3 regions of the Micromonospora sp. C51 genome follow, and region 2 is predicted to be linked to each of the others. Evidence: riboswitches for the same ligand, from Rfam matches in the RefSeq annotation. Region 2 holds a riboswitch; each other region holds the start of a gene.
The links. Region 2 has a riboswitch for cyclic di-AMP ahead of KBX50_RS25070 (hypothetical protein). Riboswitches for the same ligand answer to the same signal wherever they lie in the genome.
Positions count from the first base shown of each region.

Region 1 (3,268 bases), on a different contig from region 2:
CACTCCGGTGCAGCCGGTCGACGGCGGCGTGACCTACCACGACCCGTGTTACCTGGGGCGGCACAACCGGGTCTTCACGCCGCCGCGCGAGGTGCTCGGCAGCGCGATCCAGGGTGAGCTGACCGAAATGCCGCGTAACAGCGAGCGCTCTTTCTGCTGCGGTGCGGGTGGTGCCCGTATGTGGATGGAGGAGCGCATCGGCAAGCGGATCAACGTGGACCGGGTCGAGGAGGCCATGTCCACCGGGGCGAGGACGGTCGCCGTCGGCTGTCCGTTCTGCTCGACCATGCTCAGCGACGGGGTCAACGGCAAGGGTGCCGGCGAGCAGGTCGAGGTGATCGACGTGGCCAGCGTCCTGCTCCGGTCGGTCAAGCCCGAGCGGGTCGGTGGCACCGGGGACAGCATGTCGGTGGCCGGCTGACCGCCGTCAAACGCATCGAGCGGGCGGCACCTCCACCAGTGCCGCCCCGCCCGGTTTTTAATTGACGTGCGTAACTGTAACGAATTGGTCGACACCCTTTGTGTGCGTACCGTCGCGCAAAGGTGAATGAGCCGTTGGTCGCCTTGATTCCCCACCTACCGTTCCCTAATGTTGGGCACCGACCGCCATGGGTCGTCTGTCCCCGCCCCTTACCGCTCGCGGGACGCCCAGTGGTCGGTTGCAAAGGAGACGCTGCCGGTGGCAACCATGCCCCTCCATCGTCGTGCGTCAGGGCGATCTCGTCCGGATGGCCTGCGTAGGGCCGCCCGTGGGCTGGTCGTCCTCGTCGCCGCCGCCGCGGTCGGTGCCGGCCTGCTCGCCGCCCCCGCGTACGCCGAACCCTCGGTCGACGAGATCGAGGCCCAGATCGACAAGCAGTGGGAGAAGCTGGAACCCACCATCGAGCAGTACAACAAGGTGCGCTCCCAGCTGCGGGTCAACAAGCAGAAGTCGAAGAGCCTGGAGAAGAAGATCCAGCCGCTGGCCCTGGAGACCGAGCTGGCGATGAACCGGGTCGCCGATCTCGCCTCCCGGTACTACATCACCGGCCCGTCCAAGGAGATCGGTGTTGTGCTGCTCAACTCCAAGCCGAACGAGCTCGGCGAGCAGATGGCCTTCCTTGACCGGCTCGCGTCGCAGGAGCGCCGCGAGCTCGAAGGCGTCATGAAGATCCGCAAGAAGTACGACGACCAGAAGGCCAAGCTCGACGCTCTGATCGCCGACCAGGAGACGAAGGCAAAGCAGCTGGCGGCGAAGAAGAAGCAGATCGACGCCGAGATCAAGCGGCTCGAACGGTCGCTGCCGGTGACCACGGTGAAGACCACCAACTGCCCGACCATCAACGGTGTGGTCAGTGACGCGGCCCGCACGGCCATCCGTACCGCGTGCGCGCAGGTCGGCAAGCCATACGTGTGGGGTGCCACCGGACCGAACTCGTTCGACTGCTCGGGTCTGACCCAGTACGCGTACCGGGCTGCCGGCATCTCGCTCACCCACTTCACCGGCGCACAGTGGAACGAGGGCAAGGCCATTTCCCGGTCCGACGCCCGTCCCGGTGACCTGGTCTTCTTCTTCAGCGACCTGCACCACGTGGGGCTCTACCTGGGCAACAACCAGATGGTGCATGCGGCCCGAGCCGGTAAGCCGGTCAACGTCTCGCCGATCACCACCATGCCGCTTGCCGGTTTCCGCCGACCCGGCTGAGCCGCCACCAGCGTCCGCTGAGCGGTCGCGCAGGATCTCCCGAGGGCCCCCGGTCAAGTCGACGGGGGCCCTCGGCATTGTCGGATGTCAGCACCCACAGTGACGGTGTGGTTGTGTTGCGTATCGACGCTGATCGTCCCTACGCTGGGCAATCGTCGGCCGCTGGCAGGTCCGTCCATCCGGGGCGGTAACGGTCCGACACCGCCGAATCGCTCGTGAGCGAGCCGGGGAACCAGGTACGCGGGGTGAATCCGTGCGGGTCACGGTAGGGCGCCCCTTCCCGCCCGAACCCGTCAGCTAACCCGGTAGGCGGTATGGGAGAAGGAGTGCTGAGCCCGGTGGCAGACCATGCCCCGCGGCCGCCGTCACCGCGTCCGGGATTGCCCGGCCGGCCGACGGATGCGCCGCGTTTTCGCTGGTACCGCTGCATCCCCGCCGCCCTGGCCGCGACCGCCGTGATGTTGACCGGCGGCGTGGCGGCGGCCTGGGCCGACCCCACGGTCGCCGACATCGAGCGCCGGATCGACGAGGACTGGAACCGGCTCGAACCCGTCATCGAACAGCACAACGCCACCCGGCAGGACCTGGCCGGCAAACGGCGGGAGGCGGACGCGCTGGCCGCTCGGATCGCGCCGCTGCAACGTCAGGTGGACCAGGCGATGGACCGGGTCGGCAAGCTCGCTGCCGGCGCGTACAAGGGCGAGCAGATACGGACCGTCAACGCGCTCCTCGGCAGCCGGTCGCCGGGTGAAGTCGTCGAGCAAATCGGCCTGCTCGACCGGTACGCACGCGTCCAGCAGCAGGACGTCCGGCGCGCGAGGGAGCTGCGCGACGAACTAGCCGCGGCCCGGGCCGGGCTGGACCAGACCATCGATCAGCTCAGCCGCACCGAGGCCGATCTCGCCGACAAGCGGCGACGAATCGACGCCGAGATCGACCGGCTGCAACGGCTCCGGCTACGGGCGTACGGAAAGGGTGGCGGTGGCCCGCTGCGGCCGGCACCCTGCCCGGCCAGCTACCCCGGCGGACCGGCCGGTGAGGCGGTCACCTTCGCCTGCGCCCAGATCGGCAAGCCGTACTCCTGGGGCGCCGAGGGGCCGAAGGCGTACGACTGCTCCGGGCTGACGCTGGCCGCATGGTCGCGGGCCGGTGTCGCACTGCCGCACAACGCGGCCAGGCAGCGCCGGGTCACCGCGTCGGTCAGTCGCGGCGCACTGCGCCCCGGCGATCTGGTCTTCTACTTCCGGGACCTGCACCACGTCGGCATGTACGTCGGTGGTGGCTGGGTGGTACACGCCTCCCGGGCGGGTCAGCCGGTCAAGATGAAGCGGCTGGACAGCAGCCCGGTGCACAGCTTCGGCCGGCCCGGCTGAGGATCGTCGGTTGCGGTGTCAGCGGATGGGCCAGGTGCGCCAGCTCTGCCAGGCACGACTCGGTGTCGGGCCGCGCTGGCCCTGGTAGCGGGAGCCGTAGACGGCCGATCCGTACGGGTGCTCGGCCGGCGAGGAGAGCCGGAAGATGCAGAGCTGCCCGATCTTCATGCCCGGCCAGAGGGTGATCGGCAGGTTGGCCACGTTGGACAGC
Region 1 is NZ_JAGPXQ010000017.1:53,407-56,674, forward strand. It holds gene KBX50_RS18355 ((Fe-S)-binding protein) at 1-421, shown strand, start outside; gene KBX50_RS18360 (NlpC/P60 family protein) at 674-1,684, shown strand; cyclic di-AMP (ydaO/yuaA leader) riboswitch at 1,877-2,010, shown strand; gene KBX50_RS18365 (NlpC/P60 family protein) at 2,023-3,057, shown strand; gene dcd (dCTP deaminase) at 3,076-3,268, opposite strand, start outside.
Region 1: another riboswitch for cyclic di-AMP. It lies ahead of KBX50_RS18365 (NlpC/P60 family protein); the one in region 2 lies ahead of KBX50_RS25070 (hypothetical protein).

Region 2 (3,268 bases):
CGGACCGGTTCGCTGGCCCTGCTCTCCGACGCCGGGCACATGTTCACCGACGTGCTGGGCATCGGGATGGCCCTCGCGGCCGTGGCTGCCACCCGTCGGGCCGACACGGACCCGCAACGCACCTTCGGGCTCTACCGACTGGAGGTGCTCGCGGCCCTGGCCAACGCCGTATTGCTCTCCGGCGTCGCGGTGTACGTGCTGGTCGAGGCGGTACGCCGCTTCGGCGATCCGCCCGAGGTGCTCGCCGGTCCGGTCCTGGTGGTGGCCGCACTCGGCCTGCTCGCCAACGTCGTCGCGTTCGCTCTCCTGCGTCCAGGGGCGCGGGAGAGCATCAACCTGCGCGGGGCGTACCTGGAGGTGCTGGCAGACCTGCTCGGTTCACTGGGCGTGATCGCGGCCGCCCTGCTGATCGCCGTGACCGACTGGTGGTGGGCCGATCCTCTGGTGGCCGTCGCGATCGCCACGTTCATCCTGCCCCGGACGTGGCGCCTGGGCCGGGCGGCGGTGCGCATCCTGGTCCAGGCCGCTCCGGAACACCTTCAGGTCACCGCGGTGTACGACCGGCTGGCCGCGGTGCCGGGCGTGGCCGACGTCCACGACCTGCACGTCTGGACGTTGACCTCCGGCATGGAGGTCGCCTCGGCGCACCTCACCGTCAGACCGGGCGCCGACGTCGGCGCCGTGCTGGCGGCGGCCCGCTCGGCGCTGCACGAGGACTTCCAGATCGAGCACGCGACCCTCCAGATCGAGCCGCGATCGGATCCCGGGCCCTGCGGGGCGGCACAGTGGTGACCGGAAGAATCGGGTAAAAGGGGTTATTGTCCGCTTTTGATCTGTTCTACTAGTCAACAACTGAACACCAGCAGTAACAGCAGCTGCACCGGTCACATGGGCACCGGTAGGCTCGGACCCGGCCTCCGCCAGGCGGCACCCACCGGTGCCGGCGGCGGCCGCCGCCTAATCGCCCGCCAGGGCGAACCGGGGAACCATGTTCCTGGGGTGTATCCGCGTCAGCGGTAGGGATCTTCCGTCCCGAACCCGTCAGCTAACCCGGTCGGCGGCTGACGGAAGGAAACGTGCATGCCAGCAGTGGCAACGGTAAGACCGGCCGCCCGTACGGCGGCCCTGATCGCCGCCGCGCTCGCCCTCACTCTTGGCGTCGCGCTGGCCCCCTTCACCCCCGCCGCCGCGGCATCGCCGCCATTGCGGGCGGCTGCCCCGGGCGATGTGGACGACGAGGGTGGCACGCCGGCGCTGCGGGCCCAACTGGAGGCCGCCAGCAAGGGCTACCTCGACGCCAAGACCGCGCTCGGCCGCTCGGTCAAGCGCCAGAAGAAGCTTGCCGAGCAGCTCAAGACGACCGAGAGCCAGGTCGCCGAGCGCGGCACCAAGGTCGCCGCGATCGCCGCGCAGGCGTACCGCACCGGGCGGCTGGGCGCGGCGTCGGCGCTGCTCAACAGCGGTTCACCGGCCGGCTTCATGGACCGGGCGGCGGCGCTGGACGCGGTCGCCGCCAACGAGGACCGCGCACTGCGCGAGCTCCAGGCGGCCCGCGACGAGGTCAGCGCCACCAAGCAGGCCCTGGACGTGGAGATCCAGGAGCAGCGCAAGCAGGTGGCCGTGATGGCCAAGCGCAAGGACCAGGCCGAGCGGGCGTTGACCGTGGCCATCGAGCGGGACGAGGCGGCCGAACGGGCCAGGGCCGCCGAGCGGGCCGCCCGGTCACCGTCGCGCAGCAGCGGGTCGAGCCCCACCGCCAAGCCCGCCCCCCGCAACTCGGACGGGTCGTGGCCCTCGGAGTCGTGCAGCGTCAACGACCCGACCCCGGCCAACGGCTGCATCACCCCACGCACCCTGCACGCGCTGAAGCAGGCCAAGTCGGCCGGCTTCACCCGGTACGTCTCCTGCTACCGCTCCGGCGGCTCGGGCGAGCACCCGAAGGGTCGGGCCTGCGACTTCGCCGCCCAGAAGAACGGCTTCGGTGGGGACGCGACCGGAGGCGACCGGACCTACGGCAACAACCTGGCGGCGTACTTCGTCAAGAACGCCGACCGGCTCGCGGTGCTCTACGTGATCTGGTACAGGCAGATCTGGCTGCCCAGCAGCGGCTGGAAGTCCTACAGCGGCGCCCGCGGTGACCCGTCCAGCGACCACACCAACCACGTCCACCTGTCGGTGTACTGACCTCCTCGTCGCGCCGGGTGAACTGCTCTTCACGAGCGGTTCACCCGGCGCTGCGTTTCACCGTTGGCCGGCGGGGCACCGTCCCTTCGGCGCGCATCGACGCGTCCCCTTGGTTACCGTCGTACCAGGAAGCGGTATTTGTCCGCTGACGGGAGGAACGCCATGAACGAGCGAATCGCCAGGCTCGGCGGTACGAACAGGGTACGGTCATGACCGGCCGCGTCATGATCTTCGCACCGACACCGCTGCTGACCGTGACCATCGACCAGCCGAGCGACGCACCCGAGTTGCACCTGCACCCGGGCGGGCAGGGGGTGTGGCAGGCCAGGATGGTGCTGTCCCTCGGCGTCGACGTGGTGCTCTGCGCGGCGCTCGGCGGTGAGGTCGGGCAGGTACTGCAACCGTTGCTGGTCAGCGAGGGAGTCGACCTGAAGGTGGTGGCCCGCGACTCCGGCGGCACCGGCGGGTACGTGCACGACCGCCGCGAGGGGACCCGCCAGGAGATCGTCGACGTCATCGGCCAGCCGTTGAGCCGGCACGAGCTGGACGAGCTGTACAACCTCGCGCTCGGCGAGGGCCTGCGCGCGCCGGTGAGCGTGTTGAGCGGGCCGAACCATCCGTCACTGGTCCCCGCCGACCTCTACCGGCGTTTCGCGGCGGATCTCGGTGCCAACGGTGGTCGCGTGGTGGTGGACCTCTGCGGCGAGCACCTCGCCGCCGTCCTGGAAAGCGGTGTCTTCTTTCTCAAGGTCAGCCACGAGGAACTGATCGCCGACGGGCGGGCCGACGGCGACGACGAGGAGGAGCTCACCCGCGCGATGTACGACCTGCACGCCTCCGGTGCCGAGAACGTGGTGGTCAGCCGGGCCGACAAGCCCGCGTTGGCGCTTGTCGACGGCGAGGTGTTCGAGGTGCGGATGCCGCGGCTGGAAGCCGCCGACCCGCGCGGGGCGGGCGACTCGATGACCGCCGGGGTGGCCGCCGTGGTGGCCCGGGGCGGCGACGTCCGCACGGCGATCCGTACCGGCGCGGCGGCCGGCGCGCTCAACGTCACCCGACACGGTCTCGGCACCGGCCGTCTCGA
Region 2 is NZ_JAGPXQ010000033.1:46,096-49,363, forward strand. It holds gene KBX50_RS25065 (cation diffusion facilitator family transporter) at 1-792, shown strand, start outside; cyclic di-AMP (ydaO/yuaA leader) riboswitch at 945-1,076, shown strand; gene KBX50_RS25070 (hypothetical protein) at 1,081-2,184, shown strand; gene KBX50_RS25075 (1-phosphofructokinase family hexose kinase) at 2,394-3,268, shown strand, end outside.

Region 3 (3,268 bases), on a different contig from region 2:
GGCGCCGACCACACCCGTTCCGCTCCGCCCACCCCGCCGGGGGTGCGGCGGATCCTTGTCGTGACGGTGGTCCCCCTCTTCATCGCCACCCTGGTCGCCGCCATCGTGCTCTGGCCCCGGGACGCCCCGCGCCCCGAGGCCGCCGACGACACCCCCCGCTACCACGGCACGGTCACCCGGGTGGTCAGCGAGCCGTGCCCACCCAACCCGGTGGTACCCGAGGGGACTCCGACGGCCGCGGACGGCCCCTGCGGCACGGTCACCGTCCGGGTGCAGACCGGACCGGACGCCGGGCAGGAGGTGCAGACACCCATCCCGACCGGGCCGGGCGCCCCTCGCGTGGAGGTCGACGACGACATCATCCTGGTCTCGCTGATCGACCCGGAGGACCCCTCGGTCAGCTCCTACAACATCGCCGAGCACCAACGCGGCAAGCCGCTGGTGTGGCTGGCCGTACTCTTCGCCGCCGCCATCGTCGCCTTCGGGCGGCTACGCGGACTGGCCGCGCTGGGTGGCCTGGCCGCCAGCTTCGCCATCCTGCTGACCTTCGTGCTGCCCGGCATCAGCGCCGGCCAGCCACCGCTCGCGGTCGCCATCGTCGGCGCCTCGCTGATCATGTTCGTGGTGCTGTACCTGACCCACGGCATATCCGCCCAGACCTCGGTGGCCGTGCTCGGCACGCTCGCCAGTCTGGTGCTCACCGGGCTGCTCGGGCTGGCCGCGACCGGGGCCACCCACCTGACCGGTTTCGGCAGCGAGGACGCCACCACCCTGTCCATGTTCCGCGCCGACGTCGACCTGCACGGTCTGCTGCTCGCCGGCATCATCATCGGCTCGTTGGGCGTACTCGACGACGTCACGGTCACCCAGGCCGCTGCGGTCAACGAGTTGCGCCACGCCAACCCGGGCCTCTCCCGCCGCGAGTTGTACCGCTCGGCGACCCGGGTCGGGCGGGCACACATCGCCTCGGTGGTCAACACGATCGTGCTGGCGTACGCCGGCGCCTCGCTGCCCCTCCTGCTTCTGCTGACCGCGGATTCCCGCGCGCTGGGGCAGATCCTGACCAGCGAGTTCCTCACCACGGAGATCGTTCGAAGCGTGGTCGCCACGCTCGGGCTGATCGCCGCGGTACCGCTGACCACCGCGCTGGCCGCGGTGGTCAGCACCGCCGGGCGCGGCGACGCCGACGTCCACAGCGGTGCGTCCACCCCCGTGATTCCCCGGCCGGCAACGGACCGGGCCGAGGCGCTCCACGCCCTCAGCACCCCACCCACCCGAAACACGTCCCCCGCCACCCCTTCGAGGTGGCCCGACCCGGACAGGAGCACGGACACCACATGGTGACACTCCTCAACGTGACCGCCTCTGCCAACGCGGCCCGTAATCGTGTCGCTGGTCACTCAAAGCGATTACGAAATGACGCATCTCGTCGGGTTCGGGGCGTAGAAGCACAGATGGACTGTCAGGTAACCTCACTGCCGGTCACCGCCGAAGGCGCGCAGCGGCGCCTGCGGTGCCGCCGCCCAATCGCCGCCAGGCGAGCCGGGGACCCAGGTACGTGGGGTGAATCCGCGAAAGCGGTAGGGGCCACTTCCGTCCCGAACCCGTCAGCTAACCCGGTCGGCGGTCGATGGAAGGGAATACAGTGACGGCACCCCTACGCCGCTGGTTGACGCCCGTGGTGGCCGTGTTCGCCGCGTTCGCCGTGTTCGCTGGTCCGATGCCGGCGACGGCCGCACCGAACGACCCCAAACCAGCGGAGCACGACGACGACCCGCCGATGCTCAACGACTTGATCGAGGCGACCACCCGGGACTACTCCAAGGCCAAGGCCAAACTGGAGAAGTCCAAGAAGCGCCAGCTCCGCCTGGCGGTCGAGGTCCGCGCCGCGCAGGCCGACCTCGACGCTCTCTCGCCACAGGTCGCCCAGATCGCCACCCAGTCGTACCGGACGGGCCGGGTCGGCGCGATCGCCATGCTGTTGCAGAGCAGCGCACCGGACTCGTTCATCAACCGGGCCTCAGCACTGGACGAGCTGAACCTGGTCAACGACAAGAAACTGGGCGAGGTCAACGCGATCAAGCTCCGCGCCGAGCAGGCCAAGCTCGCGCTCGACGCCGAGGTGCGCGAGCAGAAGAAGCTGACCAACGACATGGCGCGCAAGAAGAGCGAGGCGGAGAAGTCCCTCCGGCTGGTCGGTGGTGTCGGCCTGACCGGCGGGCTGGTGGACGCCACCTCGCCGGTGGCCCGGATTGCGCCGAACCGGGCCTCGGACGGCGGCTGGAAGTCCGAGTCATGCAGCCAGAACGATCCCACCACGTCGGGCTGCATCACCCCGCGGACGCTGCACATGTACAAGGAGGTCAAGCGGGCCGGATTCAACCGGTTCGTCGGCTGCTTCCGTCCGGGTGACAAGTTCGAGCACCCCAAGGGCCGAGCCTGTGACTGGTCATTGCAGAACAGCGGCTTCAGCCCGTGGCACAACAACGACACCCGGATCTACGGCAACAACCTGGCGGCCTTCCTGGTCCGCAACGCCGACCGACTGGGCGTCTACTACGTGATCTGGAACCGACAGATCTGGTTCGCGGCCACGGAACGCTGGAGTTCCTACAGTGGCCCGTCCAACCACACGGACCACGTTCACGTGTCGCTGCTCTGATCGCCGACGCGACGCACCGAGGGCCGTCCCGCCAACCGTGGCGGGACGGCCCTCGTCGTTCCGGAGGTCACCGTCGGACGCGGTCGCCGACTGCCGGTACCCGGACCCGCGTCATTCCTCGCGGTGGGTCGCGGGATCAGGGCGCGGTCGCCACCGCACCGCCGAGTTCGGCGGGTTCCGCGGCCACCGCCCGCACCTCACCGGCGGCCAGTCGGTACGACATGCCGACCACCGCACATCGCCCGGCAGCCACCTCCGCCGCGAGGGCCGCGGAGGAGGCCAGCATCGTCTCGACGGTCCGCGCGATGTGGACGTCCACGATGCCGTCCAGGTCGTGCACTCCGGCTTCCTGCGCCCGGTGCAGGCTCGGCACCACGGCGTCGACCACGGCACCCAGATGCCCGGGCGGCGTGGTGGCGGTGGCCAGCGCCTCGCGGGCCGCCTGGACAGCGCCGCACGAGTCATGGCCGAGCACCACCACCAGGGGCGTACGCAGCACGGCCACCGCGTACTCCACGCTGCCCAGCACCTCCGGCCCGACGGTGTGCCCGGCGGTGCGCACCACGAAGAGGTCACCCAACCCGCGATCGAAGATGATCTCGGCGG
Region 3 is NZ_JAGPXQ010000010.1:33,871-37,138, forward strand. It holds gene KBX50_RS13725 (YibE/F family protein) at 1-1,344, shown strand, start outside; cyclic di-AMP (ydaO/yuaA leader) riboswitch at 1,511-1,642, shown strand; gene KBX50_RS13730 (hypothetical protein) at 1,646-2,662, shown strand; gene KBX50_RS13735 (carbonic anhydrase) at 2,799-3,268, opposite strand, start outside.
Region 3: another riboswitch for cyclic di-AMP. It lies ahead of KBX50_RS13730 (hypothetical protein); the one in region 2 lies ahead of KBX50_RS25070 (hypothetical protein).